Regions from separate parts of the Citrobacter enshiensis genome, predicted to be linked through region 1. Evidence: predicted binding sites of a transcription regulator. Region 1 holds the regulator's gene; the other holds the start of a gene.
What was found. The regulator LexA, encoded in region 1, represses DNA repair genes until DNA is damaged. The targets are predictions, from matches to a motif close to TNCTGTATGTACATACAGNA.
Positions count from the first base shown of each region.

Region 1 (15,347 bases):
TATAGCATAAAGCAAAACCAGAGAGGCAAGACCACACGCAGATGGCTGCATTGCGTGTGAGCCGGGCCGACGGCGCAGACCGTCCCTGCCCGATGGTCAACGACAAGGAACAGCACTATTTTCGCCCTGGTTTTCCGTCGTGCGAGCCAAAAAACTGCGGCGGATGGTCAACCCAGCGATCTTCTCGTGTGGCGGCATACACCGGATTAAGCGGGTAGTAGATGCGATTGTGTTTTTTATTCGCCTCCCCGACAACAAGCAGGCAAACCTCTGCACTGGTGTTATTGATAAAGGTGTGGCACACCCCTGTTCCCGCCGGAAAACCGACGCTGTCTCCGGGTTCTAATTTCCACAGATAGCCGTTTATCCAGACTTCGGGATAGCCTTCCAGCACATAGATGAACTCTTCTTCGTCGCTTTCCGCATGCGGATATGAGGTACGACGACCCGGCGGGAGGCGTTCATGGTGAATGCCAAGCCGACGCAATCCGAGCGTTCGCGCCAGCGGTGCCCCGATGGAAAATAGCTCATCGCTATCAGGATAGGTAGAGTCATCGGCGCCTTCTGCGTCGCGCCAGTGACGAATGCAATCAGGTCTTTTCATTTTGGTTTTCCAGTGTGCAATGCGTCAGGTATAGCACACCGCGGGGGATCTCGGTGTTTTAAGAAGAACATGATAAAGTAAGGGATTAACGTTTCACGTACTCCGGGGTGCCAAATGGAAAAGATCACAACACAAGACCTATTGGCGCAAGCTGAGAAACTCTGTGCGCAGCGCAATGTGCGACTCACTCCTCAGCGCCTCGAAGTGTTGCGTTTGATGAGCCTGCAACAAGGGGCCATCAGCGCCTATGATCTGTTGGACCTGCTACGTGAAACTGAACCGCAGGCCAAGCCGCCTACGGTGTACCGTGCGCTCGATTTTTTGCTCGAGCAGGGCTTTGTTCACAAGGTCGAATCCACCAATAGCTATGTGCTCTGCCATCTGTTCGATCAGCCGACCCATAGTTCAGCCATGTTCATTTGTGACCGGTGCGGCGTGGTGAAAGAAGAAAGCACCGAGGGCGTGGAAGATATTATGCATACGCTGGCGGCAAAAATGGGCTTTGCCCTGCGTCATAACGTGATTGAAGCGCACGGGTTATGCCCGGCGTGCGTTGAAGTTGAAGCGTGTCGCCATCCTGATGAGTGCCAGCACGATCATTCGATTCTGGTGAAGAAAAAACCGCGTTAAGCAGGTTGGGCGGCAAAACCGCCCAATGGACTGTACATCCTTGTACTTTCGGGTCACCGCGGCTGATTACCAGCGGTATTTATTACGCGTTTCCCAGTCGCTCACTTCCTTTTCCGCCTTGTCTCTGGCGTAACCGTAACGTTCCTGGACCTTACCGACCAACTGGTCGCGCTTACCTTCAATGACCGTCATATCATCATCGGTCAGCTTGCCCCATTGCTCTTTCACTTTCCCTTTGAACTGTTTCCAGTTACCGCTGACTTCGTCTTTATTCATCATCGAGTCCTCATGATTAGTGGTGATTAGCGATATTGCTTCGCCCAAATACACTACGTTTTCTGCTGGACGTGAGATTAATTGTAGTCAGTGATCCCATGTTCATTTTGATATTCGGAACTTTTAACCATCACGCTCGGGCAAACCAGGTTCCATGCCGCCAGTGACGTCGCCAGATCCAGGCCAACGAGAGTCCACGAAGCGCCAGAAAAACGGCTAACGCCAGCCACAGTCCATGATTGCCGAGCCAGGGCAACGCACACAGCGTGAGGGCAAATCCCAGCGCCGCAACGGCCATACTGTTGCGCATTTCCGCCGCACGCGTCGCCCCGATAAACATGCCATCCAGCAAATAACACCAGACACCGATTAACGGCAACACCACCTGCCAGATAAGGTAGCGATCGGCCAAAAGTTGAATTTGCGGCAACGACGTCAGCAGCGCGATGATGTGCTCGCCCGCCAGGGCATAAACGAGGGCAAAGAGCAGCGCCACAATCCCTGACTGCCGACATGCAGCACGCCAGACATCCAGCAACTGGCTGCCGTCACGCGCGCCATACGCCTGCCCGGAATGCGCTTCGACAGCATAAGCAAATCCATCAAGGGCATAGGCGGTAAAGGTCAGCAGGGTCATCAGAACAGCGTTCACCGCAATGATGTCGCTGCCCAGCCGCGCGCCCAGAACCGTGATCGCACCGAAGCACAGTTGCAACAGCAACGAGCGCAGCATGATGTCCCGGTTAAGCGCCAGCAAGCGGCGGAAATTCCCCCGCCAGGCGTGTTTCAGCATCATGGACGACACGCCGCGCAGAGGAAGAACCTTGCGCACCATCATCAGGCCAAGCAGCAACGTGGCATATTCTGCGATCACCGTCGCCAGTGCTGCGCCCTGCACGTTCATATGCAAGCCCATCACCAGCCACAGATCGAGCACAATATTGAGGATGTTGCCGACAACCAGCAGGATCACCGGCGCACGGGCATACTGAACGCCCAACAACCAGCCAAGCAGAACCAGGTTCGCCAGCGATGCCGGGGCGCTCAGCCAGCGGATCTCCAGAAAACGTCGCGCCTGTACCAGCACCGCTTCATTTCCACCGACGATATGCAATGCAAGATCGATTACTGGCGTACGGAACAACGCGATTAAGGCCCCCGCTCCCAGCGCCAGAATCAGTGGCTGCACCAGCGCGCGCGCCAGTGCCTGGGGGTTTTTGGCGCCAAACGCCTGAGCCGTCAGCCCGGTGGTGCTCATGCGTAAGAAGAGCAACAGCATAAAGAGAAAACTGGTTGCCGTTGCGCCCACGGCAACGCCGCCCAGATACACAGGGCTGTCCAGATGCCCAATGACCGCAGTATCCACCAGTCCCAGCAAGGGAACGGTGATATTGGAGAAGATCATCGGTAACGCGAGACGCCAGAGCGCTTTGTCGGAAGAGGTAAAGAAAGGCATGCAGGAAAGCCTGAGCAGGAGTTAAAACAAACAGTGGCGCGAGATGCGCCACTGTATCAAAACAATATTACAACCACTCACCGTTGCGGATGACACCGACCGCCAGCCCTTCAATCGTGAAGTTTTGCTCGCGCAGGTCAACCACGATCGGTTTGAATTCACTGTTCTCTGGCAGAAGCTCGATTTTATTGCCCTGTTTTTTCAGGCGTTTTACGGTGACTTCATCGTCAATACGCGCCACGACCACCTGGCCGTTACGCACGTCCTGGGTTTTGTGTACCGCCAGCAAATCGCCGTCCATAATCCCAATATCTTTCATCGACATACCGCTGACGCGCAGCAGGAAATCGGCATTAGGTTTAAACAGCGACGGGTCGACTTGATAGTGGCCTTCAATATGCTGCTGTGCCAGAAGGGGTTCCCCTGCCGCCACGCGGCCCACTAAAGGCAGCCCCTCTTCTTCTTCCACCAGCAGACGGATACCGCGAGAAGCACCGGAGACAATCTCAAGGACGCCTTTACGTGCCAGCGCTTTCAGGTGTTCTTCAGCCGCATTTGGGGAACGGAACCCCAAACGCTGCGCGATCTCCGCACGCGTCGGTGGCATGCCTGTCTGGCTGATGTGATCCCGAATGAGATCGAACACCTCTTGCTGCCTGGCCGTTAACGCTTTCATTCCGCCCCCTGGGTGTATATACAGTTATGCTGTGAGTATATACAGTTAAAGGCGATTTTGGAACCACAAACAGCACAAAAAACAAGAGATTTATCGGATTATGGAACCCTTATCGAAAATGCGACCACAGCAGGATTCCCCAGGTGATCATCGCGACAAAGATCGACAGCAATACTGCCGCCGACCCCATATCCTTCGCCCGCCCGGAAAGCTCATGGTATTCAGAGCCAATGCGGTCAACCACTGCCTCAATCGCGCTGTTGAGGATTTCCACTATCATCACCAACATGACAGAACCAATCAACAAAACACGCGTGATGGCATCCACATCCAGCCAGCAGGCAATCGCTACCCCCAGCAGTACAGCAACACTTTCCTGACGAAATGCTGCTTCATTAATCCATGCAGCACGAAAACCTTTCCAGGAATAACCAGCAGCTTTAATAATTCGGGTAAGTCCAGTGGTATTATTGGCCATCAAAAGAACCTTTTTGCATTATCAGCGTCAATGACATTATATCGTTAACCCACGAAATTCGGGTTACAGCGGCGCGAAGTATGACGGGATACACCAGAAATTCGCTAGACTTTCTGATATCCTTGCAGCGCATTTGCATTATTAACCAGAGGCTTTACATCGTTTATGTCTGGCTGGCCACGAATTTACTACAAATTACTGAATTTACCATTAAGCGTACTGGTAAAAAGCAAGTCTATTCCAGCGGAACCCGCTCCGGAATTGGGGCTCGATACATCTCGTCCCATTATGTACGTTTTACCGTACAACTCAAAAGCGGACTTGCTGACGCTGCGCGCCCAATGCCTGGCGCACGATCTCCCCGACCCGTTAGAGCCGTTGGAGATCGACGGAACTCTGCTGCCGCGTTATGTGTTTATTCACGGCGGCCCGCGCGTATTCACCTACTACACGCCGAAAGAAGAGTCGATCAAACTCTTTCACAATTACCTCGACCTTCACCGCAGTAATCCAGACCTGGATGTACAGATGGTGCCGGTATCGGTGATGTTCGGCCGCTCTCCGGGGCGTGAAAAGGGTGAGGTAAATCCCCCTCTGCGTATGCTGAACGGCGTACAGAAATTCTTTGCCGTCTCCTGGCTGGGACGCGATAGTTTTGTCCGCTTCTCGCCTTCCGTTTCCTTACGACGGATGGCTGACGAGCACGGAACCGACAAAATTATTGCCCAAAAACTGGCGCGTGTGGCGCGAATGCATTTCGCCCGTCAGCGTCTGGCGGCGGTCGGTCCGCGTCTGCCTGCCCGACAGGATCTGTTTAACAAGTTGCTGGCGTCAAAAGCCATTGCTCGCGCGGTAGAAGACGAAGCGCGCAGCAAAAAAATCTCTCATGAAAAAGCGCAGCAGAACGCTATTGCGCTGATGGAAGAGATTGCCGCCAACTTCTCCTACGAGATGATCCGCCTGACCGACCGCATTCTGGGTTTCACCTGGAACCGACTGTATCAGGGGATCAATGTCCATAACGCAGAGCGTGTACGCCAGTTGGCGCACGATGGGCATGAAATCGTCTATGTGCCCTGCCACCGCAGCCATATGGACTATCTGTTGCTCTCGTACGTACTCTATCATCAGGGGCTGGTGCCGCCGCATATCGCTGCCGGTATCAACCTGAACTTCTGGCCAGCTGGCCCGATTTTCCGCCGCCTGGGCGCGTTCTTTATTCGTCGAACCTTTAAGGGCAACAAACTCTACTCCACCGTCTTCCGCGAATATCTCGGCGAGCTGTTTAGCCGTGGTTACTCCGTTGAATATTTTGTGGAAGGCGGGCGTTCCCGTACCGGCCGTCTGCTGGATCCGAAAACCGGCACCCTGTCGATGACCATTCAGGCGATGCTGCGCGGCGGTACGCGTCCGATCACTCTGGTACCCATTTACATCGGTTACGAGCACGTGATGGAAGTGGGAACCTACGCCAAAGAGTTGCGTGGCGCGACGAAAGAAAAAGAGAGCCTGCCGCAAATGCTGCGTGGCTTGAGCAAGCTGCGTAATCTGGGTCAGGGCTACGTCAACTTTGGCGAACCGATGCCGTTGATGACGTACCTGAATCAGCATGTTCCTGAGTGGCGTGAATCTATCGATCCGATCGAAGCCGTGCGTCCCGCCTGGCTGACGCCAACGGTCAATGGTATCGCTGCTGAGTTGATGGTCCGCATTAACAAAGCGGGCGCGGCAAACGCCATGAACCTGTGTTGCACCGCGTTGCTCGCATCCCGTCAGCGTTCGTTAACGCGTGAGCAACTGACGGAGCAGCTCGAGTGTTATCTGGATCTGATGCGCAATGTCCCGTATTCCACCGACTCTACGGTTCCTTCGGTCAGCGCCAGCGCGCTGATTGACCACGCGCTGCAAATGAACAAGTTCGAGGTCGAGAAAGATACCATCGGCGATATCATCATTCTTCCGCGCGAGCAGGCGGTACTGATGACTTACTATCGCAACAACATTGCGCATATGCTGGTTCTGCCTTCACTGATGGCGGCCATCGTGACACAGCATCGCCGCATCTCCCGCGACGCGCTGCTTGAGCATGTTGAAATTCTCTACCCGATGCTGAAAGCAGAACTGTTCCTGCGCTGGGAGCGGGATGAACTGGCGGGCGTCATCGACGCGCTGGTAAGCGAAATGCAGCGTCAGGGGCTGATTACCGTCCAGAATGACGAGTTGAATATCAACCCCGCGCATTCCCGTACGCTGCAACTGTTAGCAGCGGGCGCGCGTGAAACGCTGCAACGTTATGCCATCACCTTCTGGCTACTGAGTGCAAATCCGTCGATTAACCGCGGCACGCTGGAAAAAGAGAGCCGCACCGTGGCTCAACGTCTTTCTGTGCTGCACGGGATCAACGCGCCGGAGTTCTTCGACAAAGCGGTATTCAGCTCTTTGGTGTTGACCCTGCGTGATGAGAAGTACATCAGCGATACCGGTGATGCGGAGCCTGAAGAGACGATGAAGGTTTATCAGATGTTGGCTAATCTGATCACCTCAGATGTGCGTTTAACCATTGAAAGCGCAACGCAGGACGAGTGATGTTAAAAAGCCGGGTAGCGGCTTCGCCTTACCCGGCCTACGGTTCTGCGCAATAATGTAGGCCCGGTAAGCGCGAGCGCCACCGGGCTTTTTTATCAGAAGTGCCAGTAACTCATCGCCAGCCCCAGAAACAGCACCAGGCCAACATAGTTGTTATTCATGAATGCTTTAAAACAGGCTTCGCGTTCACGGTGCGCAATCAGTTTTTGTTGATAGACAAACAGGGCGCCAGCCACCAGCAGCGACCAGTAATATCCCAGTCCCAGCCCGTTCATCCAGCCAATCAGCGCCATCAAGGCCAACACCCCCACCTGCAGGATGCCAATGATCGCCTTGTCATACTGACCGAACAGGATGGCCGTTGATTTAATGCCGATTTTCAGGTCATCGTCCCGATCCACCATGGCGTATTGCGTATCGTAAGCCACTGCCCAAAGAATGTTGGCGAGGAACATCAACCAGCAACTCAGCGGGACTGACTCACTGACGGCGGCAAACGCCATCGGTATCGACCAGCCAAACGCCGCACCCAGCACCACCTGGGGTAAATGCGTGTAACGCTTCATGAAGGGATAAACCCACGCCAGGGCCAGCGCGGCGACCGACAGCAGAATCGTCATCGTATTCAGCGTCAACACCAGCAGGAAAGCGAGGAGCACCAGAACCACAAAAAGCGCCCGCGCTTCTTTCTCGGTAACGGCGCCGCTGGGCAGCGGTCGGTTCGCCGTGCGTTTGACGTGCCCGTCGAATTTGCGATCGGCATAGTCGTTCACCACGCATCCCGCCGCGCGCATCAACCAGACGCCCGCCACAAACACCGCCAGAATCCACAGCGGCGGCGCACCGGGTGTCGCCAGCCACAGCGCCCACAGTGTTGGCCAGAGCAGCAGTAACGCGCCGATTGGCTTATCCGTACGCATCAAGCGGTGAAACGCCAGTAGCTTATTCTGCGTCAGACTCCACTCCATATCTTTTCCTCTCAGTACAACGGCGATGCAGGCAAAAACAATTCTGTCAGCAGGAGCGGTTTTCCGCTCAACCGCAGACGGGAACGACGCCCCCACAGCGCTGCATCACGACCAATCTCAATAAAATCGCGGGTCAACGTCGACGATGTAAACAGGTAACGCCCGAGCGGGGTTTTACCCAAATTTTGCAACGCCAGCTCAGGGCCGCACAACGTTGACTCAGGCACCACAGTACGCCCGGCAAGCCAGGGTTCGCCATCCGCGCATAACAGAATTTCACGTAACCAGTAGCGGGATTCCGTCGGCAATAGCGGCAGTTCTTCCGCCACTTCATGTTGGCCAACAAATCCTTCCCGAATCAACGTCACGCTTACCTGTTTTCCCTGCTGCTCAAAACGTTTGGTCATGGAATCTTCCAGTAACAGCCAGTCCAGCTGTTGGGAGTCCAGCGCAGGGATTGCGTCAAAATAGCGCAGCGCACGCAGTTGCGTTAACGCAGGGTGTGGCATGCCTTGCTCTCCAGTTCATAACGTGAGGGCATTGTATCGCAGAAAAGAGATTACGGGAGGCGTAAACATAATTAAGTGAACTGTTGCGCAACAGGAGTGTAACAATTCGCATGGAATGATAAAAAAAGGTGCGTCAGGAGACGCACCAGTTGTTGCAAAATCAGCAATGCGGGGAGACGGTTACCCCTTGCCTTTTACACTGCTGATAAAGGTGGAACGGGCAGATGTGGACCCCAGGCGTTCAGCTTCATCAAGCAGTTTCAGCGCTTTATCCACGTCACCTGCGGCGACGGCATCTTTGATGGCTTTGTTGAAGTAGCTCTCGGTATCGTTCAGCATGGGCTCACTTTTCTTCGCCGGTGCTGGCGCGACGACAGGCGCGGCAGCAACCGCCGCCGGGGAAGCATACGCTGGCGCAGGCGCCGCCGTGTTGCCGACGGTAACCGGACCCGGAGCGGAAGAGCCAAACAGCGGCCCCACCAACACACTGGAGCTGCTGTTGGTTTTCACTTTCAGTTTCAACAGGCCGTCGGTGGTATGACGCGCGATAGGATCAGGGATATCCGGAATGGCGTTACCGACGCCTTTTGCATATGCCTTAGCGGGATCGAGCAGCTTAGTGGTCTGCTGGAGATCTTTTTCGGTGGTAAAGACCAGAACATAGAGCTTCTGCTGGCCCAGGGCTGGCGTGAGACGCATCACCCCTTCCAGGCTATCCGCGCTCATCACGCCCGGCTCCTGGTAGGTAAAGTAGCTGCTGGGGAAGAAAGCAGAAGGCGTCATGTTCTGATCAAGAATAAGAACGTTCGGCGCAAATACGCTGGTTTGCTTGTTCACTTCGCTGGTCAGCGTCAGGTTCAGCTCACCAATGTTTGCCGGTACACTATAGGCAGCAACCGGGCCACTAATACCTGCGACATCAAGGCGTTGACCGCCGGTGGCAAGTTGTGTGGACTGCGTTTTGCTCTGGTCGACAGGCGTCCAGGTTAATTGTTGTAACGCAGCAGTTGGAATCGCAGGCGCAGCACTGGTGTTTTGCGGAACATAATTCACGTCCGCCAGCGTCACGCCCGGTGCGCTTGCGAATAACCCTGCAGATAAACAAAGGGCAACGAGACTTTTCTTCATTTTCATTGTTATCACCTCAGATAGCATGGGTTCAGCGGTGGCCAGGCAATAGCGCGCTAAACTCCAGAACAGAGGGGCTTGCGCCCCTCTTTAGGTCTTTACGTCAGATTAGCGATGTATTACCACCAGATTTCCATCTGGGCACCGAAGGACCACTCATCGTTGTCGCCACGGCTGTAGGTTGTGGTGCTGGTGTCGCTGAATGCAACGCCGTTGTCATAGCCCCATTTCTCATCCCACTTCGCGTAGGTTGCGAAGAGACGGATTGCCGGACGAGACCAAATACTGTCGCCAGCCTGCCACTGTTGCGCCAGGGTGATTTTGAACTGGTCGTTGGTATCGTCGGTTTTCTGAGATTTGACGTTGTCGTAGCCCACTTCCATCAGGGTGCTCATGATCGGCGTCCATTTGTACATCGGACGAATACCCACGGTGTACCAGGTGGTACCGTTGTTATCATCACGATCGATATCCTGATACATACCGACGTACATCAGGTCCCAGCTGTCACCCAGAGAGATGGCGCCGTGGTCAAGGATACGAACCAGGCTACCGTTGTTGTTGATGTCGTTGTTAACGAAACCATCGTTGTTGCCATTTGGGAAGGTATTGCCAGTGAAGGAACCTTGTGGAATGCCTTTACCCTGGGTGGTCATTGCGTCAGTCGCGTACTGAACCACAAACTTGTTGTAGCCTTTCAGCATGCTCTGGGTATGTTCAGCAGTAAACATCCAGCCGTCTTTGGAGGCGCCGTCAGCAAAGCTGAAGCCGTCGGTCTTATTAGCGCGGCCGTAGTCAACGCCCAGTTCCAGCACACCGTCCGGGTTAATTTCCATTTGCGCTAAACGAACGTCGAAGACGTCGTTTGCCGTGTCTTTGAAGTCACGATAGATATCGTTGCTGGAGAAAATGTAAGAACCGCCCGCTTCCTGGGAACGGGTCGCCGCCAGGGAGAGTTTACCGAAGCCCAGATCGATGTTTTCGATACCTGCACCAGGACCAGAGATATCCCAGTAGTAGAAGTCGATCATATGAACGTCGTGACGTTGATAGAAGCGCTTACCAGCCCAAATGGTCGAACCCGGCAGCCAGTCGATCAGGTTTTTACCCTGCACGTTCGCCTCACGGAATGCCGGATCAGTGGCTTCCCAGTCGTTCTGCTGTGCTACGGAGTAGGCGACGTTAGTGTCGAAGTAGAAGCTCTTATCGCCTTCTTTCCACACTTCCTGACCCAATTTCAATTCCGCATAGGTTTCACATTCGTTACCGAGACGGTATTTACTTTGAGCACCGGTTGCCTGGAAACATTGTTGTTCGCCGCCACTACCCGTCCAGCCAATGCCGGAACGAGCATAACCATGGAAATCCACGGCCATTGCCTGAGCAGACATAACGCCTGCTGCAACTGCAACTGCCAGAGGGAGTTTGCGCAGAGTAATCATCATTCTATCTCCTGAGATCATTGCTTTTCTTTTTTACACATCGTCTTTTGCAGACTTCGCGTATTTAATGGGAATGCTTAAACGCCCGGCTCTTGATGCAACCGACGACATGCAGTGCCATCCTCACGGAACAAATGGCAACGCTCTGGCGGCAGGCCGATAGCGAATGTGGCACCCTCTTCTACCAACACCACGTCATTCTGGCGGTACACCAGGTTTTGACGGATGGCGGGGATCTGGATATGAATTTGCGTTTCGTGACCAAGTTGTTCGACGACCTGAACCTCGCCTTCCAGGGTGACATCGGCGATATCACTGGGCAGCAGATGCTCCGGACGAATACCTAAAGACATATTTGCGCCGACCTGAACATCGCGGCTTTCAACCGGCAACCAGACGTGTTGGTGATTCGGCAACTCCACCTGAACCTGATCGATCGCCGTCGCGGTGACTTTCACCGGCAGGAAGTTCATCTTCGGAGAACCGATAAAGCCCGCCACGAAGCGGTCTGCCGGATAGTGGTATAACTCCAGCGGTTTACCGACCTGCGCGACGCGACCGGCGTCCAGCACGACAATCTTGTCGGCCAACGTCATCGCCTCGACCTGATCGTGGGTGACGTAAATCATCGTGCGACCCAGGCGTTTATGCAGACGGGAGATTTCGATACGCATCTGCACGCGCAGTGCGGCATCGAGGTTGGAAAGGGGTTCATCGAGCAGGAACACGCGCGGTTCAGCTACCAGAGTACGGCCAATCGCCACACGCTGACGTTGTCCGCCAGAGAGTGCTTTCGGTTTGCGTTCCAGCAGGTGCGCCAGCTGCAGCACTTCCGCCACCTGATTGACGCGTTGGTTCATCACCTCTTTTTTGGCGCCCGCCAGCCTGAGTCCAAACGACATATTTTCGGCAACAGAAAGGTGGGGATAGAGCGCATAAGACTGGAATACCATGCCGACGCCACGCTCGGCGGGCGGGATGTCGTTCATCCGGGTTTCACCGATGTACAGGTCCCCGCTGGTGATGGTCTCAAGCCCGGCGATCATACGCAGCAATGTCGATTTACCGCAGCCTGACGGTCCCACAAACACCACGAATTCCCCTTCGTGAATGTCGAGATTGATATCTTTCGATACCACCACGTCACCCCAGGCTTTCGTTACATTTCGCATCTGTACGCTCGCCATGCCCTTCTCCCTTCGTTACAACCTGTCATCGACAGCAACATTCATCATGTCCCGACTATGCGTTATCGATTGGCCGCGTGAATCCTCCACCCCCCGGCTTTTTTATGGGGGAGGAGGCGGGAGGATGAGAAAGCAGGCTCTGAGACCCGGGCTGCACACTGCAGGGGAATTTCGTGACGTAGCCTGCAAAAAGCAGTGTGTTTTTATGTGCGCCAACACGCATTACTCACATTTATGCAACACAAGTCACATAAAGCAGGGGTGGGGCGTAGTGACAAGGAGGATGGAAAGAGGTTGCCGTATAAAGAAACTAAGAACCGTCAAGCCACCTCTGAGTATCCACGAGCACTTCACCAAAAAGGATGGGGAATATGAAAATCAAGACTGGCGCACGCATCCTCGCATTGTCCGCACTGACGACGATGATGTTTTCCGCCTCGGCTCTCGCCAAGATTGAAGAAGGTAAGCTGGTTATCTGGATTAACGGCGACAAAGGCTACAACGGCCTCGCTGAAGTGGGTAAAAAATTCGAGAAAGACACCGGTATCAAGGTGACCATTGAGCACCCGGATAAGCTGGAAGAAAAATTCCCGCAGGTTGCCGCAACCGGTGACGGTCCGGACATTATCTTCTGGGCACATGACCGTTTCGGCGGCTACGCGCAGTCTGGCCTGCTGGCAGAAATTACCCCGGACAAAGCGTTCCAGGACAAACTCTATCCGTTCACCTGGGATGCCGTACGTTACAACGGCAAACTGATCGCCTACCCCATCGCGGTTGAAGCGCTGTCTCTGATTTACAACAAAGACCTCGTTCCAAACCCTCCGAAAACCTGGGAAGAGATCCCTGCCCTGGATAAAGAGCTGAAGGCGAAAGGTAAGAGCGCCCTGATGTTCAACCTGCAAGAACCGTACTTCACGTGGCCACTGATTGCCGCCGACGGCGGTTATGCGTTTAAGTTTGAAAACGGCAAATACGACGTGAAAGACGTGGGTGTCGATAGTGCGGGCGCGAAAGCGGGCCTGACGTTCCTGGTTGATCTGATCAAGAACAAACACATGAACGCAGACACCGATTACTCCATCGCTGAAGCGGCCTTTAACAAAGGCGACACCGCGATGACCATCAACGGTCCGTGGGCGTGGTCGAACATCGACAAGAGCAAAGTGAACTACGGCGTCACACTGCTGCCGTCCTTCAAAGGCAAACCGTCTAAACCGTTCGTTGGGGTTCTGAGCGCCGGTATCAACGCCGCCAGCCCGAACAAAGAACTGGCGAAAGAGTTCCTCGAAAACTACCTGCTGACCGATCAGGGTCTGGATGTGGTGAACAAGGACAAACCGCTAGGCGCCGTTGCGCTGAAATCCTTCCAGGATCAGTTAGCAAAAGACCCGCGTATCGCTGCCACCATGGATAACGCCCAGAAAGGCGAAATCATGCCGAACATTCCGCAGATGGCCGCTTTCTGGTACGCGGTTCGTACAGCTGTCATTAACGCCGCCAGCGGCCGTCAGACTGTTGACGCTGCGCTGAAAGACGCGCAGGGCCGTATCACCAAGTAATGCTGTCGATGCGCCTGATGGCGCTGCGCTTATCAGGCCTACAGAAGATCGTAGGCCGGATAAGGCATTTATGCCGCCATCCGGCGCATTTGCCACAAGATTTCAATGCTGTAGAGGAAGATCCCCATGGATGTCATTAAAAAGAAACATTGGTGGCAAAGCGACACACTGAAATGGTCAGTGATTGGTCTGCTGGGCTTGCTGGTGGGTTACCTTGTCGTTTTAATGTATGCACAAGGGGAATATCTGTTCGCCATCATGACGCTGATTTTAAGCTCAGCTGGCCTGTATATTTTCGCCAATCGTAAGGCTTACGCCTGGCGCTATGTTTATCCGGGTATGGCCGGTATGGGGCTGTTTGTTCTGTTCCCGCTGATTTGTACTATCGCCATCGCATTTACTAACTACAGTAGCACCAACCAGCTTTCCTTCGAACGCGTCCAGCAAGTCCTGATGGACCGTTCTTATCAGGCGGGAAAAACCTACAATTTTGGTCTGTATCCGGCGGGTGACGAGTGGCAACTGGCCCTCACCGACGGTGAAAGCGGTAAAAATTATCTCTCCGACGCCTTTAAATTTGGCGGCGAGCAAAAACTGCAACTGAAAGAGACCGACGCCCTGCCAGCCGGTGAGCGCGCGAATCTGCGTGTGATCACCCAGAACCGCCAGGCGCTGACCCAGTTAACCGCCATCCTGCCGGATGAAAGCAAAGTTATTATGAGCTCACTGCGTCAGTTCTCCGGCACACGACCGCTCTACTCGCTGGCTGACGACGGTACGCTAACGAACAACCAAAGCGGCGTGAAATACCGTGCGAATAACGACATTGGTTACTACCAGTCCGTCAACGCCGAGGGAAACTGGGATACTCAGAAACTGAGCCCGGGCTATACCGTGACCATTGGCTGGAAGAACTTCACCCGCGTCTTTACCGATGAAGGGATCCAGAAACCGTTCTTCGCTATCTTCGTCTGGACGGTGGTGTTCTCCGTTCTCACCGTGCTTCTGACCGTGGCGGTGGGCATGGTGCTGGCGTGCCTGGTACAGTGGGAAGCGCTGAAAGGCAAAGCGATTTACCGCGTGCTGCTGATTCTGCCTTACGCCGTTCCGTCGTTTATCTCGATTCTGATTTTCAAAGGTTTGTTCAACCAGAGCTTTGGTGAAATCAACATGATGCTGAGCACGCTGTTTGGCATAAAACCGGCCTGGTTCAGTGACCCGACCACCGCCCGTTCGATGATTATCATCGTCAACACCTGGCTCGGTTATCCGTACATGATGATCCTGTGCATGGGCCTGTTGAAAGCGATTCCGGACGACCTGTATGAAGCCTCGGCAATGGATGGTGCAACCCCGTTCCAGAACTTCTTTAGAATTACGCTGCCGCTGCTGATTAAGCCGCTGACGCCGCTGATGATCGCCAGCTTCGCCTTTAACTTTAACAACTTCGTACTGATTCAACTGTTGACCAACGGCGGTCCGGACCGACTCGGTACGACCACGCCAGCCGGGTATACCGACCTGCTTGTCAGCTACACCTACCGCATCGCCTTCGAAGGCGGCGGCGGCCAGGACTTTGGTCTGGCGGCGGCGATTGCCACGCTGATCTTCCTGCTGGTCGGTGCGCTGGCGATTGTGAACCTGAAAGCCACGCGTATGAAGTTTGATTAAGCCTGATTAACCAGGCGTTATTGGCGCAGCCAGTTTGGACACGGACTGCGCGGAAAAACCGGAGCGTACACGTAGTACGTGAGGATTTTGAGCACTGCCCGGGTTCAAAATGGCAAGCAAAATAGCCTGGAGCGATGCTAAGGAGTAATGAAAATTATGGCTATGGTACAACCG
Region 1 covers NZ_CP119862.1:4,519,799-4,535,145, forward strand. Annotated here, with positions in the region: gene P2W74_RS21515 (cupin domain-containing protein) at 116-604, opposite strand; gene zur (zinc uptake transcriptional repressor Zur) at 719-1,234, shown strand; gene P2W74_RS21525 (CsbD family protein) at 1,301-1,510, opposite strand; gene dinF (MATE family efflux transporter DinF) at 1,641-2,966, opposite strand; gene lexA (transcriptional repressor LexA) at 3,034-3,642, opposite strand; gene P2W74_RS21540 (diacylglycerol kinase) at 3,752-4,120, opposite strand; gene plsB (glycerol-3-phosphate 1-O-acyltransferase PlsB) at 4,286-6,706, shown strand; gene ubiA (4-hydroxybenzoate octaprenyltransferase) at 6,802-7,674, opposite strand; gene ubiC (chorismate lyase) at 7,686-8,183, opposite strand; gene malM (maltose operon protein MalM) at 8,364-9,317, opposite strand; gene P2W74_RS21565 (maltoporin) at 9,431-10,756, opposite strand; gene malK (maltose/maltodextrin ABC transporter ATP-binding protein MalK) at 10,831-11,940, opposite strand; gene malE (maltose/maltodextrin ABC transporter substrate-binding protein MalE) at 12,312-13,502, shown strand; partial or broken gene P2W74_RS23730 (hypothetical protein) at 13,516-13,674, shown strand; gene malF (maltose ABC transporter permease MalF) at 13,629-15,173, shown strand; gene malG (maltose ABC transporter permease MalG) at 15,330-15,347, shown strand, end outside.

Region 2 (15,347 bases), 270 kb from region 1:
CACCCTGTTCCGCATTGGCCGCGGTCGTGCGCCAACTGGCAAACCGGCGGCGGCGGCGGAAATGACCAAATGGTTTAACACCAACTACCACTACATGGTGCCGGAGTTCGTGAAAGGCCAGCAGTTCAAACTGACCTGGACCCAGTTGCTGGATGAAGTGGACGAAGCGCTGGCGCTGGGCCACAAAATTAAACCTGTGCTGCTGGGGCCAGTCACCTACCTGTGGTTGGGTAAAGTGAAAGGCGAGCAGTTTGACCGCCTGAGCCTGCTGAAAGACATCCTGCCGGTGTACCAGCAGGTGCTGGCCGAGCTGGCAAAACGCGGCGTTGAGTGGGTGCAGATCGACGAACCGGCGCTGGTGCTGGAACTGCCGCAGGAATGGCTGAACGCGTTCAAACCTGCGTATGACGCGCTCACGGGTCAGGTGAAACTGCTGCTGACCACCTATTTTGAAGGCGTGACGCCGAACCTCGACACCATCACCGCGCTGCCGGTGCAGGGTCTGCACGTTGACCTGGTTCATGGGAAAGATGACGTCACAGAGCTGCATAAACGCCTGCCGTCTGAATGGCTGCTTTCCGCCGGGCTGGTGAACGGTCGTAACGTCTGGCGTGCCGATCTCACCGAGAAGTACGCACAAATTAAAGATATCGTTGGCAAACGTTCCCTGTGGGTCGCCTCTTCCTGCTCCCTGCTGCACAGCCCGATCGATCTCAGCGTGGAAACGCGTCTGGATGCGGAAGTGAAAAGCTGGTTTGCCTTCGCCCTGCAAAAATGTGGCGAGCTGGCGCTGCTGCGCGATGCGCTGAACAGCGGCGATACCGCGAAACTGGCGGAATGGAGCGCCCCGATTCAGGCGCGTCGCCACTCAACCCGTGTACATAATGCGGCAGTGGAAAAACGTCTGGCGGCGATCACCGCCCAGGACAGCCAGCGCGCGAATGCCTATGAAGTACGTGCCGAAGCCCAACGTGCACGCTTTAAACTGCCCGCATGGCCGACCACGACCATCGGTTCATTCCCGCAAACCACGGAAATTCGTGGCCTGCGCCTGGACTTCAAAAAAGGCAATCTCGACGCCAACAACTATCGTACCGGCATCGCAGAGCACATCAAACAGGCGATTGTTGAGCAGGAACGCTTAGGCCTCGACGTGCTGGTGCACGGCGAAGCCGAGCGTAACGACATGGTGGAATACTTTGGCGAGCACCTCGACGGGTTCGTCTTTACCCAGAACGGTTGGGTACAGAGCTACGGTTCCCGATGCGTGAAGCCGCCGGTGGTGATCGGCGACGTCAGCCGCCCGGAAGCGATTACCGTCGAGTGGGCGAAGTACGCCCAGTCCCTGACCGACAAACCGGTGAAAGGCATGCTGACCGGTCCGGTGACCATTCTGTGCTGGTCCTTCCCGCGCGAAGACGTAACCCGCGAAACCATCGCCAAACAGATTGCCCTGGCGCTGCGTGACGAAGTGGCAGATCTGGAAGCCGCAGGGATTGGCATCATCCAGATCGACGAACCGGCGCTGCGCGAAGGTTTACCGCTGCGTCGCAGCGACTGGGTGGCGTATCTGGCGTGGGGCGTGGAAGCCTTCCGCATCAACGCCGCTGTGGCGAAGGATGACACCCAGATCCACACTCACATGTGTTACTGCGAGTTTAACGACATCATGGATTCGATTGCGGCGCTGGACGCTGACGTTATCACCATTGAAACCTCGCGTTCCGACATGGAGTTGCTGGAGTCCTTCGAAGAGTTTGATTACCCGAACGAAATCGGGCCGGGCGTGTATGACATTCACTCGCCGAACGTGCCGAGCGTGGAGTGGATCGAAGCACTGCTGAAGAAAGCCGAGCAGCGTATCCCGGCGGAGCGTCTGTGGGTGAACCCGGACTGCGGCCTCAAAACCCGCGGCTGGCCGGAAACCCGCGCGGCGCTGGCGAACATGGTGCAGGCGGCGCAGAATTTGCGTCAGGGGTAGTACTCCAGGCCCGGTAAGCGAAAGCGCCACCGGGCATTTTGTCGGGTGGTGGCTTCGCCTCACCCGACCAGGAGTTACTTTTTACTTCCATACTGCGCAAACCACGCCAGCATTCTCTGCCAGCCATCTTTCGCTGACTCTTCGTGATAGCTCGGGCGGTAATCCGCATTAAACGCATGTCCCGCATCCGGGTAGACGACAATCTCCGTTTTGGCGTTGGCGGCACGGAGCGCATGACGCATGGTTTCCACGGAATCAACAGGAATGCTGGTGTCTTGCCCGCCGTACAGTCCCAAGACCGGGGCATTCAGATCCGTTGTGATATCCACGGGCTGTTTCGGGGAGTTCAGCGTTTTGTCGCCCACCAGTTTGCCGTACCACGCCACGGCAGCCTTTAACTGTGGATTATGCGCAGCATACAGCCAGGTAATACGTCCACCCCAACAGAAACCGGTAATCATCAGGCGATGGACATCACCGCCGTTGCGGGAAGCCCAACTGGCGACATGGTCCAGGTCCGCCAGCACTTGCGAATCAGGAACTTTGGCCACCAGACCACTCAGTAACGTGGGTATATCGGCAAAATCGTTAGGATCGCCTTCACGGAAATAGAGCTCTGGTGCGATAGCCAGAAACCCTTCCAGTGCCAGGCGGCGGCAAACGTCGCGAATATGTTCATGCACGCCAAAAATTTCTTGCACCACGATGACAATTGGCAGTGCGCCGTCACTGTTTCTAGGGCGAGCGTGATATGCCGGCATATCATCGCCCTGAGAGGGAATCGACGTCAGTCCAGCGATGATGGCGTCATCCGTCGTATGAACAATGGTAGAGGCAAGAGGTGAAGCTGCAGGTGCAAAACCCGGTTGTTGTGTCTTCGTCATGGTATTCTCCGTACCCTTAAGAAAATTAGCGCAATGTTAAATATAGACAGCATGCAACAAATCACATTGCCTGAAACGGTCTATCTTTTGTGCAACGGTGAGTGATATCGATAGGTTTGTGTGATGTGGATCGCTATTTTATGGAAATCCAATGCAATTTATTTACATCATGGTGATGGGTGTCACGAAAATGTTTTGAGTCCTTCGGTAGAGTGTCTTTTTGCTGCTTCTGACAAAACCAATTCACAGAGGAGTTGTATATGTCCAAGTCTGATGTTTTTCATCTCGGCCTCACTAAAAACGATTTACAAGGGGCTACGCTTGCCATCGTCCCTGGCGATCCGGAGCGTGTGGAAAAGATCGCTGCGCTGATGGATAAGCCGGTTAAGCTGGCATCCCATCGCGAGTTCACTACGTGGCGTGCTGAACTGGATGGCAAAGCAGTGATTGTTTGCTCTACCGGTATTGGCGGCCCGTCTACCTCTATCGCTGTGGAAGAGCTGGCACAGTTGGGCATTCGTACTTTCCTGCGCATTGGCACTACCGGCGCGATTCAACCGCACATTAACGTTGGCGACGTACTGGTCACCACCGCCTCTGTTCGTCTGGACGGTGCAAGCCTGCATTTCGCGCCGATGGAGTTCCCGGCCGTGGCAGACTTTGCCTGTACCACCGCGCTGGTTGAAGCGGCGAAATCCATTGGCGCGACGACACACATTGGTGTTACGGCGTCTTCTGACACCTTCTATCCAGGCCAGGAACGTTACGATACCTTCTCTGGTCGTGTAGTCCGCAACTTCAAAGGCTCCATGGAAGAGTGGCAGTCAATGGGTGTCATGAACTATGAAATGGAATCCGCAACGCTGCTAACCATGTGTGCAAGCCAGGGTCTGCGTGCTGGTATGGTGGCGGGCGTTATCGTCAACCGCACCCAGCAAGAGATTCCCAATGCAGAAACGATGAAGCAAACAGAAAGCCACGCAGTGAAAATTGTGGTGGAAGCGGCGCGTCGTCTGCTGTAATTCTCTCTTCTCTTGTCAAAGGCCGATGCGTTCGGCCTTTTTATTTTGCGTAGCCCCTCGCAGGAAATTCCTTTTAAACTGGACGTTTATACAGCACAATTCTATTTTGTGCGGGTAAAGTCTGTTCCATCAGGCTTACGTCGTTTATGCAGGAGGCGTTGTGGATATCTCAATCATTGTTTATGCGGTTATCGCATTGGTGGGCATTGCGATTGGCTGGTTGATGGCCAGCTACCAGCATGCGCAACAGAAAGCCGAACAATTTGCCGAGCGTGAAGAGCTGGTCGCGGATTTAAGCGCGACAAAACAGCAGCTTGCTCAGAGCGATCACTGGCGCGATGAATGCGAATTGCTCAACAATGAGTTACGCAGTCTGCGTAGTATTAATACCTCCCTGGAAGCTGACCTGCGTGAAGTCACCACCCGTATGGAAGCAACACAGCAGCATGCAGAAGACAAAATCCGCCAGATGATCAATAGCGAACAGCGTCTGAGCGAGCAGTTTGAAAACCTGGCAAACCGGATATTTGAGCAAAGTAACCGCCGGGTCGATGAGCAAAATCGCCAGAGCCTTAATGGCCTGCTTACGCCACTGCGTGAACAGTTGGATGGTTTCCGGCGTCAGGTGCAGGACAGCTTTGGTCAGGAAGCGCGTGAACGTCACACTCTGGCGCACGAAATTCGCAATCTCCAACAGTTGAATGCACAGATGGCTCAGGAAGCGGTCAACCTGACGCGTGCGCTCAAAGGTGACAACAAAACCCAGGGTAACTGGGGAGAAGTGGTGTTGACGCGCGTGCTGGAGGCATCGGGCTTGCGTGAAGGTTATGAATACGAAACGCAGGTGAGTATTGAAAACGATGCCCGCTCCCGGATGCAACCGGATGTGATTGTGCGTTTACCGCAGGGCAAGGACGTCGTGATTGACGCCAAAATGACGCTGGTTGCATACGAGCGCTATTTCAACGCACAAGATGATTACACCCGCGAAAGCGCGATGCAGGAACACATTGCTTCGGTACGCAACCATATCCGTTTGCTGGGGCGTAAAGATTATCAACAGTTGCCAGGGCTGCGTACGCTGGACTATGTCCTGATGTTTATCCCTGTCGAACCTGCTTTTCTGCTGGCGTTGGACAAACAGCCCGAACTGATTACCGAAGCGCTTAAAAATAATATTATGCTGGTGAGCCCAACGACCCTGTTGGTGGCGCTACGCACAATCGCCAACTTGTGGCGCTATGAACATCAAAGCCGTAATGCCCAGCAAATTGCCGATCGGGCCAGCAAGCTCTATGACAAAATGCGGCTGTTTGTCGATGATATGTCGTCTATTGGTCAGAGCCTGGATAAGGCGCAGGACAACTATCGGCAGGCGATGAAAAAACTCTCCTCGGGCCGTGGAAACGTCCTGGCTCAGGCGGAGGCTTTTCGCGGGTTGGGGGTGGAAATTAAACGCGAAATCAATCCGGATTTGGTTGAGCAAGCCACGACGCAGGATGAAGAGTACCGTTTACGCTCTGTTCCAGAGCAGACAAAGGACGCAGCTTACCCTGATGATGAGGGTGCAAAGCAGCAATCACGCTAGCCCATTCGGGGTAGTTGAACCCAGTAGAAGGGTAGGGCAAATTGCCCCAATCTGTTACACTTCTCGAACATTTTATTGATGAGCAGGCACTGAGATGGTGGAAGATTCACAAGAAACGACGCACTTTGGCTTTCAGACCGTCGCTAAAGAGCAGAAAGCTGACATGGTGGCCCACGTTTTTCATTCTGTGGCGTCAAAATACGACGTCATGAATGACTTAATGTCATTTGGCATTCATCGTTTGTGGAAGCGCTTCACCATTGATTGTAGCGGCGTTCGACGTGGGCAGACCGTTCTGGATCTGGCGGGCGGTACGGGCGACCTGACCGCGAAGTTTTCACGTATGGTGGGTGAGACAGGTAAAGTCATTCTGGCGGATATTAACGACTCAATGCTCAAAATGGGGCGTGAGAAGCTGCGTAATATCGGCGTCATTGGCAACGTTGAGTACGTTCAGGCGAATGCGGAAGCATTGCCATTCCCAGACAACACCTTTGACTGCATTACCATTTCGTTCGGGCTACGTAACGTAACGGATAAAGATAAAGCATTGCGTTCGATGTATCGCGTATTGAAGCCAGGTGGTCGTCTGTTGGTGCTGGAGTTCTCCAAACCCATCATTGAACCGCTGAGCAAAGCGTATGATGCGTATTCATTCCACATCCTGCCGCGAATTGGTTCGATGGTCGCAAGTGATGCGGAAAGTTACCGTTATCTTGCTGAGTCCATCCGTATGCATCCCGATCAGGACACTCTAAAAGTGATGATGCAGGACGCCGGATTTGAAAGCGTCGACTATTACAACCTGACGGCCGGTGTTGTTGCTCTGCATCGTGGTTACAAGTTCTGACAGGAGATCGGGGATGCCTTTTAAACCCTTAGTGACCGCAGGAATCGAAAGTTTGCTCAACACCTTTCTGTACCGTTCGACTGCATTAAAGTCGGCGCGAGCGCGCTTGCAAAGCAAGGTACTGCGTGTAGAGCTGAAAGGATTTTCGACGCCATTAGTATTGGTGTTCAGTGAACGCCAGGTCGATGTACTGGGGGCATGGGAAGGTGAGGCCGACTGTACGGTGATAACGCATGCCAGCGTATTGCCAAAATTACGCGACCGGCAGCAGCTCACTGCGCTTATTCGCAGTGGTGAACTTGAAGTGCAGGGCGATATTCAGGTGGTGCAGAATTTTGTTGCGCTGGCCGATCTGGCTGAGTTAGACCCTGCGGAACTGCTGGCTCCCTACACCGGCGACATCGCTGCGGAAGGGATCAGTAAAGCGTTGCGCGGTGGGGCGAAATTTCTGTGTCACGGGGTTCAACGCCAGCAACGCTATATCGCTGAAGCGATCACTGAAGAGTGGCGAATGGCACCCGGAGCGCTCGAAGTTGCCTGGTTTGCAGAAGAAACTGCCGCCGTGGAGCGTGCAGTCGACGCGCTGGCTAAACGGCTGGAAAAACTGGAGGCCAAATGACGCCAGGTGAAGTACGGCGCCTTTATTTCATCGTTCGCACCTTTTTAAGTTACGGCCTTGATGAACTCATCCCCAAAATGCGTATTACGCTGCCGCTTCGGCTATGGCGTTACACATTGTTCTGGATGCCGAATAAGCACGAAGACAAACCGCTGGGAGAGCGACTAAGACTCGCTTTGCAGGAGTTAGGGCCGGTGTGGATCAAGTTTGGTCAAATGCTCTCCACTCGCCGTGATCTTTTCCCTCCTCATATCGCCGATCAGCTTGCGTTACTGCAGGACCGGGTTGCCCCGTTTGATGGAAATCTCGCAAAAGCACAAATTGAGGAAGCGATGGGAGGATTACCTGTCGATGCCTGGTTTGATGATTTTGAAATACAGCCATTGGCCTCTGCGTCGGTTGCTCAGGTGCATACCGCGCGCCTGAAATCGAATGGCAAAGAGGTGGTGATTAAAGTGATCCGCCCGGACATTCTGCCGGTTATCAAAGCGGACATGAAGTTGATCTACCGACTTGCTCGCTGGGTACCACGCTTATTGCCGGATGGCCGCCGTCTGCGTCCGACCGAAGTGGTAAGAGAGTATGAAAAAACGCTGATTGATGAACTTAATCTGCTGCGTGAATCTGCCAACGCCATTCAACTGCGTCGTAATTTTGAAGGCAGTCCGATGCTCTACATCCCGGAAGTCTATTCCGATTACTGTAGCCAAAATATGATGGTTATGGAGCGGATTTACGGCATTCCTGTCTCGGATGTGGTGACGCTGGAGAAGAACGGTACCAACATGAAGCTTCTGGCTGAACGTGGGGTGCAGGTCTTTTTTACCCAGGTCTTTCGCGACAGTTTTTTCCATGCGGACATGCACCCGGGGAATATTTTTGTTAGCTATGAGCATCCTGAAAATCCCAAATACATTGGCATTGATTGTGGGATCGTCGGCTCGCTAAATAAAGAAGATAAGCGCTACCTGGCGGAGAACTTCATCGCGTTCTTTAATCGTGATTACCGTAAAGTCGCGGAACTGCATGTGGACTCCGGTTGGGTTCCACCAGACACCAATATCGAAGAGTTTGAGTTTGCCATTCGTACGGTATGTGAGCCGATCTTTGAAAAGCCGCTGGCGGAAATCTCCTTTGGCCATGTGTTGTTGAATCTGTTTAATACAGCACGCCGATTTAATATGGAAGTTCAGCCGCAGTTGGTATTGCTGCAGAAGACCTTGCTGTATGTTGAAGGTGTTGGACGGCAGCTTTATCCGCAACTTGATCTGTGGAAAACCGCCAAGCCATTCCTCGAATCCTGGATTAAAGATCAGGTCGGAATTCCTGCTCTGGTGAGAGCATTTAAGGAAAAAGCCCCGTTCTGGGTCGAAAAAATGCCAGAATTACCTGAATTGGTGTATGACAGTTTGCGCCAGGGCAAATATTTACAGCACAGTGTTGATAAGATTGCGCGCGAGCTTCAGGCGAATCATGTACGCCAGGGACAATCACGTTATTTACTGGGGATTGGTGCCACCTTATTGTTAAGTGGGACATTCCTGCTCATCAACCGTCCCGAATGGGGTTTGATGCCAGGCTGGTTAATGGCGGGTGGTCTGGTTGCCTGGATTATCGGTTGGCGTAAAACGCGCTGATTTTTTCATCGCTCAAGGTAGGTCGTGTAACGTATAATACGACCTTAATAATTCATCATCTATCACAGAGGAACATGTATGGGTGGTATCAGTATTTGGCAGTTGTTGATCATTGCCGTCATCGTTGTACTGCTATTTGGCACCAAAAAGCTCGGCTCCATCGGTTCCGATCTCGGCGCGTCAATTAAGGGTTTCAAAAAAGCCATGGGCGATGATGATACGAAGCAGGATAAAACCAGTCAGGATGCTGATTTTACTGCTAAATCTATCGCTGATCAGCAAAGCGAGCCTAAAAAAGAAGACGCCAAGAGCCACGATAAAGAGCAGGTATAATTCGTGTTTGATATCGGTTTTAGCGAACTGCTATTGGTGTTTGTCATTGGCCTCATCGTTCTGGGGCCTCAACGATTACCTATTGCGGTAAAAACGGTAGCGGGCTGGGTTCGCGCATTGCGATCCCTTGCAACCACAGTTCAGAACGAACTGACCCAGGAGCTTAAGCTCCAGGAGTTTCAGGACAGCCTGAAGAAGGTTGAAAAGGCGAGCCTGGATACCCTGACCCCTGAACTGAAGGCATCAATGGATGAACTTCGTCAGGCTGCGGAGTCAATGAAACGTTCCTACAGTGCTAACGATCCTGAAAAGTCGAGTGACGAAGTGCACACCATCCATAATCCGGTGGTGAAAGGGAACGAAGCGCAGCACGAGGGCGTCACCCCTGCCACCGCTGAAACACAGGCCAGTTCACCGGAACAGAAACCGGAGACGGCTGCTGCAACGCCTGCGCCGACGGAGACCGTTTCCGCAAACGTGATGGACGCAGAAAAGAAATCCGCCGCGCCTGTTCTCGAATCCTCCCCTTCGCCGAGTGATAAACCGTAAACATGGCTGTAGATGATACTCAACCCCTTATTACGCATCTGATTGAGCTGCGTAAGCGCCTTCTGAACTGCATTATTGCGGTTATCGTGATTTTTCTGTCGTTGGTTTACTTTGCCAACGATATTTATCATCTGGTTGCTGCGCCGCTGATCAAACAGTTGCCTCAGGGGGCGACGATGATCGCCACAGATGTGGCCTCGCCGTTTTTCACCCCGATCAAACTCACCTTCATGGTGTCGTTGATTTTGTCAGCGCCGGTGATCCTGTACCAGGTGTGGGCGTTTATTGCTCCTGCACTGTATAAGCACGAACGTCGTCTTGTTATGCCGTTGCTGGTATCCAGCTCACTGCTGTTCTACATCGGTATGGCGTTCGCCTACTTTGTGGTCTTCCCGCTGGCATTTGGTTTTCTGGCTAACACAGCACCGCAAGGCGTACAGGTTTCTACTGATATCGCCAGTTATCTCAGCTTTGTGATGGCGCTGTTTATGGCATTCGGCATCTCCTTTGAGGTTCCGGTCGCCATTGTGCTGCTTTGCTGGATGGGTGTAACGACCCCCGACGATTTACGCAAGAAGCGCCCTTATGTTTTGGTCGGCGCGTTCGTTGTGGGGATGTTGCTGACCCCGCCTGATGTCTTCTCGCAAACACTGTTAGCGATACCGATGTATTGCTTGTTTGAAGTTGGCGTCTTCTTCTCTCGTTTCTATGTGGGTAAACGACAAACGCGAGATGAAGATAACGAGGCTGAGAACGAGAAAGCTGAAAACGCTGAGAAAGCAGAGAAACCCGAAGAATAAACACAACCGCCCGTCAGGGCGGTTGTCGTATTGGAGACAGCATGTTTGACATCGGGGTAAATTTAACCAGCTCGCAGTTTGTGAAAGATCGCGACGAGGTCATGTCGCGTAGCGTTGCTGCGGGTGTGGATGGCATGCTTCTGACAGGAACCAACCTGCATGAAAGCCAGCAGGCGCAAGCGCTGGCGCGGCAATATACGCGTTGCTGGTCGACGGCTGGCGTTCATCCGCATGATAGTAGCCACTGGCAAGCATCAACCGAAGAGGCGATAGTCGCGCTGGCAGGTCTGCCAGAAGTTGTGGCAATTGGCGAATGCGGTCTGGATTTCAATCGCAATTTCTCCACGCCGCAAGAGCAGGAGCGGGCTTTTCTGGCGCAGTTACATATTGCCGCAGAATTACAGATGCCTGTTTTCATGCACTGCCGCGATGCGCATGCGCGTTTTTTGACGCTACTGGAACCCTGGCTGGATAAACTTCCTGGCGCTGTGCTGCATTGTTTTACTGGCTCTCGCCAGGAGATGCAGGAGTGTGTGGACAGAGGGCTTTATATCGGCATCACGGGGTGGGTTTGCGATGAGCGCAGAGGGCTTGAGCTGCGCGAGTTGTTACCCTTTATCCCGGCAGAAAAACTGCTGATTGAGACGGATGCGCCGTATCTTCTGCCCCGGGACATCTCCCCCAAACCTGCATCAAGACGTAATGAACCCGCCTGGTTGCCGCATATTCTTGAGCGCATCGCGACGTGGCGTGGGGACGATCCGCAACACCTGGCAGCAATAACGGACGATAACGTCAGGGCGCTGTTTGGGATCGCGTTTTAAATCTTACGAAATCCGGTGTTTTTTACGCTCTGCTTAACCTCTTTATTCAACAGGTTGAGCAGCAGCATTGAACGTGCTTCGCCATCGGGTTCGGTAAAGATAGCCCTCAGACCCTCGAATGCCCCTTCTGTGATGAGCACGCTGTCGCCTGGATAAGGCGTCTCTGGATCGACAATATCGTGAGGTTTGCAGATAGAGAGCTGATGAATCACGCTGGAGGGGACTGTTGCGGGCTGTGCGCCAAACCGTACGAAATGACTGACGCCGCGCGTGGCGTTGATCGTCGTGGTATGAATCACTTCCGGATCAAACTCGACGAACAGATAATTAGGGAAAAGAGGCTCACTGACCGTGGTACGTTTACCGCGTACTATTTTTTCCAGGGTGATCATCGGCGTCAGGCAACTCACCGCCTGTCTTTCGAGGTGTTCCTGGGCACGCTGAAGTTGCCCGCGTTTGCAGTACAGTAAATACCAGGATTGCATAATGACTCTTATTGACTTGTTCCGGGCGCAAGCATAGCAAAAGCTATGCGCTAAGTTAATTATAATCCCCGGGTTTGCTTGCTCCGCCGAAGTTCACGCTAATTTAACAAAAATACAGCATCACGATGATGAACGCCGTATAATGAGGCGCTTACGAAGAGGCCATAATGGACGCCATGAAATATCACGATTTACGCGACTTCCTGACGCTGCTTGAACAGCGGGGCGAGCTCAAGCGCATCTCGCTTGAGGTAGATCCTCATCTGGAAATCACCGAAATTGCTGACCGCACGCTGCGTGCTGGTGGGCCTGCCCTGTTGTTTGAAAACCCCAAAGGCTATTCAATGCCGGTGCTGTGCAATCTTTTTGGTACGCCGAAGCGTGTTGCCATGGGGATGGGGCAAGAGGATGTTTCTGCTTTGCGGGAAGTGGGTAAGCTATTGGCGTTTTTAAAAGAGCCGGAACCGCCGAAAGGGTTTCGCGATCTGTTTGATAAACTTCCGCAGTTCAAACAAGTCCTCAATATGCCAACAAAGCGTCTGCGCGGCGCGCCCTGTCAGCAGAAAGTGTTCTCTGGTTCAGAGGTGGATTTAAACCGCATTCCCATCATGACCTGTTGGCCGGAAGATGCCGCCCCGCTCATCACCTGGGGTCTTACGGTGACGCGTGGTCCGCACAAAGAGCGGCAGAATCTTGGCATCTATCGCCAGCAGTTGATTGGCAAGAACAAACTGATCATGCGTTGGTTATCTCATCGCGGCGGCGCGTTGGATTTTCAGGAGTGGTGCGCAGCCCATCCAGGCGAGCGTTTCCCGGTTGCTGTGGCGCTGGGCGCCGATCCGGCGACAATTCTCGGTGCGGTAACGCCTGTGCCTGATACCCTCTCGGAATATGCATTTGCAGGTCTGTTGCGTGGCACAAAGACGGAAGTCGTCAAATGCCTGTCCAACGATCTTGAGGTCCCTGCCAGTGCGGAAATCGTGCTGGAAGGCTATATCGAGCCGGGTGAACTGGCGCCGGAAGGCCCTTATGGCGACCATACTGGCTACTACAATGAAGTGGATAGCTTCCCGGTCTTTACCGTGACGCACGTGACGCAGCGTGAAGATGCTATCTATCATTCGACGTACACTGGCCGACCGCCCGACGAACCGGCGGTGCTGGGTGTAGCGCTAAACGAAGTCTTCGTTCCCATTTTGCAAAAGCAGTTTCCGGAAATCGTCGATTTTTATCTGCCGCCGGAAGGCTGCTCATATCGACTGGCCGTTGTGACCATAAAAAAACAGTACGCCGGTCATGCCAAGCGCGTCATGATGGGAGTGTGGTCATTTTTACGCCAGTTTATGTACACCAAGTTTGTTATCGTCTGCGATGATGATGTCAACGCACGCGACTGGAATGATGTCATTTGGGCGATCACAACCCGTATGGACCCGGCTCGGGACACCGTGCTGGTAGAAAATACGCCTATTGATTATCTGGATTTTGCCTCGCCAATCTCTGGGCTTGGTTCAAAAATGGGGCTGGATGCCACCAACAAATGGCCTGGTGAAACCCAACGTGAGTGGGGGCGTCCCATTAAAAAAGATCCTGACGTTACCGCGCGTATCGATGCGATCTGGGATGAGCTGGCCATCTTCAACAACGGTAAAGGCGCCTGAGGCGCGATCGTTTTGCCCTATAGACCCGACAGAGGGAGCGCATGACAACCTTAAGCTGTAAAGTGACCTCGGTAGAAGCTATCACCGATACCGTATATCGCGTACGTTTAGTGCCAGACGCGGCGTTTTCATTTCGCGCTGGTCAGTATTTGATGGTGGTGATGGACGAGCGGGATAAGCGCCCGTTTTCGATGGCATCCACGCCGGATGAGCAAGGGTTTATTGAGTTGCACATTGGTGCCTCTGAACTCAATCTGTATGCCATGGCCGTAATGGACCGCATCCTGAAAGACAGCGAAATCGTGGTGGATATGCCACACGGTGAAGCCTGGTTGCGTGACGATGAAGAGCGTCCGCTGATTCTGATCGCCGGAGGAACCGGATTCTCTTACGTACGCTCAATTCTGCTTACTGCGCTGGCGCGTAATCCGCAACGCGATGTCACTATTTATTGGGGCGGTCGGGAAGAAAAACATCTTTACGATCTCTCAGAGCTGGAAGCGCTTTCGATCAATCATCCTAATCTGCGTATTGAGCCGGTGGTTGAGCAGCCAGAAGCGGGGTGGCGTGGCCGCACGGGAACGGTATTAACCGCAGTCTTGCAGGATCATGGCACGCTGGTGGGTCATGATATCTACATTGCCGGACGTTTCGAGATGGCGAAAATCGCACGCGACCTGTTCTGCAACGAGCGCAGCGCGCGGGAAGACCGTCTGTTTGGTGATGCCTTCGCCTTTATTTAAAGCCATAAAAAACCCGCCCCTGACAGGCGGGAAGAACGGCAACTAAACTTTCTTTCTTCGCCATTGGCACCAATGGCGTTGAGATAACACTGTTGTAGGCCGGGCAAGCGAAGCGCCCCCGGCATTTTGCCCGATAGCGCGTTACTTATCGGGCCTACGTTATCTTGCTTAAACCCGCTCAAACACCGTCGCGATACCCTGACCCAATCCGATACACATCGTCGCCAGACCAAACTGTACGTCTTTGCGTTCCATCAGGTTTAGTAGCGTGGTGCTGATACGCGCGCCAGAACAACCGAGCGGATGACCCAGGGCGATCGCGCCGCCATTCAGGTTGATCTTCTCGTCGATCTGCTCCATCAGTCCCAGATCTTTAATGCACGGCAGGATCTGAGCGGCGAACGCTTCGTTCATCTCAAACAAGCCAATATCACGGGTCGAAAGCCCTGCTTTTTTCAGTGCCAGTTTTGAGGCAGGTACAGGACCATAACCCATGATCGACGGGTCGCAACCCACGACGGCCATTGAGCGAATGCGCGCGCGCGGTTTCAGACCCAGTTCACGTGCGCGACTTTCGCTCATTACCAGCATGGCGGCAGCACCATCGGAGAGGGCAGAAGACGTGCCTGCGGTGACCGTCCCGCTGACCGGATCAAACGCCGGTCGCAGCGTGGACAACGCTTCGACGGTGGTTTCCGGGCGGATCACTTCATCGTAGTTAAACTGCTTCAGCACGCCGTCGGCATCATGACCGCTGGTCGGGATGATTTCGTTTTTAAAGCCGCCGGACTGCGTGGCCGCCCAGGCGCGGGCGTGTGAACGCGCAGCGAAGGCATCCTGCATTTCACGGCTGATACCGTGCATGCGGGAGAGCATTTCTGCCGTTAATCCCATCATGCCTGCGGCTTTTGCCACATTGCGGCTTAAGCCGGGATGGAAATCGACGCCGTGACTCATTGGCACATGGCCCATGTGTTCCACACCGCCGATCAGACACGCCTGCGCATCGCCGGTCATGATCATACGCGCGGCGTCATGGAGCGCCTGCATTGATGAACCACACAGACGGTTGACGGTGACCGCTGGGACAGAATGCGGGACTTCCGCCAGCAGCGCGGCGTTACGGGCAATGTTGAAGCCCTGTTCCAGCGTCTGCTGTACACAACCCCAATAAATATCGTCAAGGGCGGCGGGTTCCAGCGCCGGGTTACGCGCCAGCAGGCTACGCATTAAGTGGGCGGAGAGATCTTCCGCCCGCACGTTACGAAACGCGCCTCCTTTCGAACGGCCCATCGGGGTACGGATCGCATCAACAATTACAACCTGTTCCATTGTGACTCCTTAAGCCGTTTTCAGGTCGCCAACCGGGCG
Region 2 covers NZ_CP119862.1:4,788,824-4,804,170, reverse strand. Annotated here, with positions in the region: gene metE (5-methyltetrahydropteroyltriglutamate--homocysteine S-methyltransferase) at 1-1,981, shown strand, start outside; gene P2W74_RS22835 (dienelactone hydrolase family protein) at 2,056-2,865, opposite strand; gene udp (uridine phosphorylase) at 3,126-3,887, shown strand; gene rmuC (DNA recombination protein RmuC) at 4,048-5,475, shown strand; gene ubiE (bifunctional demethylmenaquinone methyltransferase/2-methoxy-6-polyprenyl-1,4-benzoquinol methylase UbiE) at 5,570-6,325, shown strand; gene ubiJ (ubiquinone biosynthesis protein UbiJ) at 6,339-6,944, shown strand; gene ubiB (ubiquinone biosynthesis regulatory protein kinase UbiB) at 6,941-8,581, shown strand; gene tatA (Sec-independent protein translocase subunit TatA) at 8,660-8,914, shown strand; gene tatB (Sec-independent protein translocase protein TatB) at 8,918-9,463, shown strand; gene tatC (Sec-independent protein translocase subunit TatC) at 9,466-10,263, shown strand; gene tatD (3'-5' ssDNA/RNA exonuclease TatD) at 10,305-11,087, shown strand; gene rfaH (transcription/translation regulatory transformer protein RfaH) at 11,084-11,572, opposite strand; gene ubiD (4-hydroxy-3-polyprenylbenzoate decarboxylase) at 11,740-13,233, shown strand; gene fre (NAD(P)H-flavin reductase) at 13,275-13,976, shown strand; gene fadA (acetyl-CoA C-acyltransferase FadA) at 14,145-15,308, opposite strand; gene fadB (fatty acid oxidation complex subunit alpha FadB) at 15,318-15,347, opposite strand, start outside.
Region 2: the regulator LexA is predicted to act here: its motif matches at 3,964-3,983, upstream of rmuC (DNA recombination protein RmuC).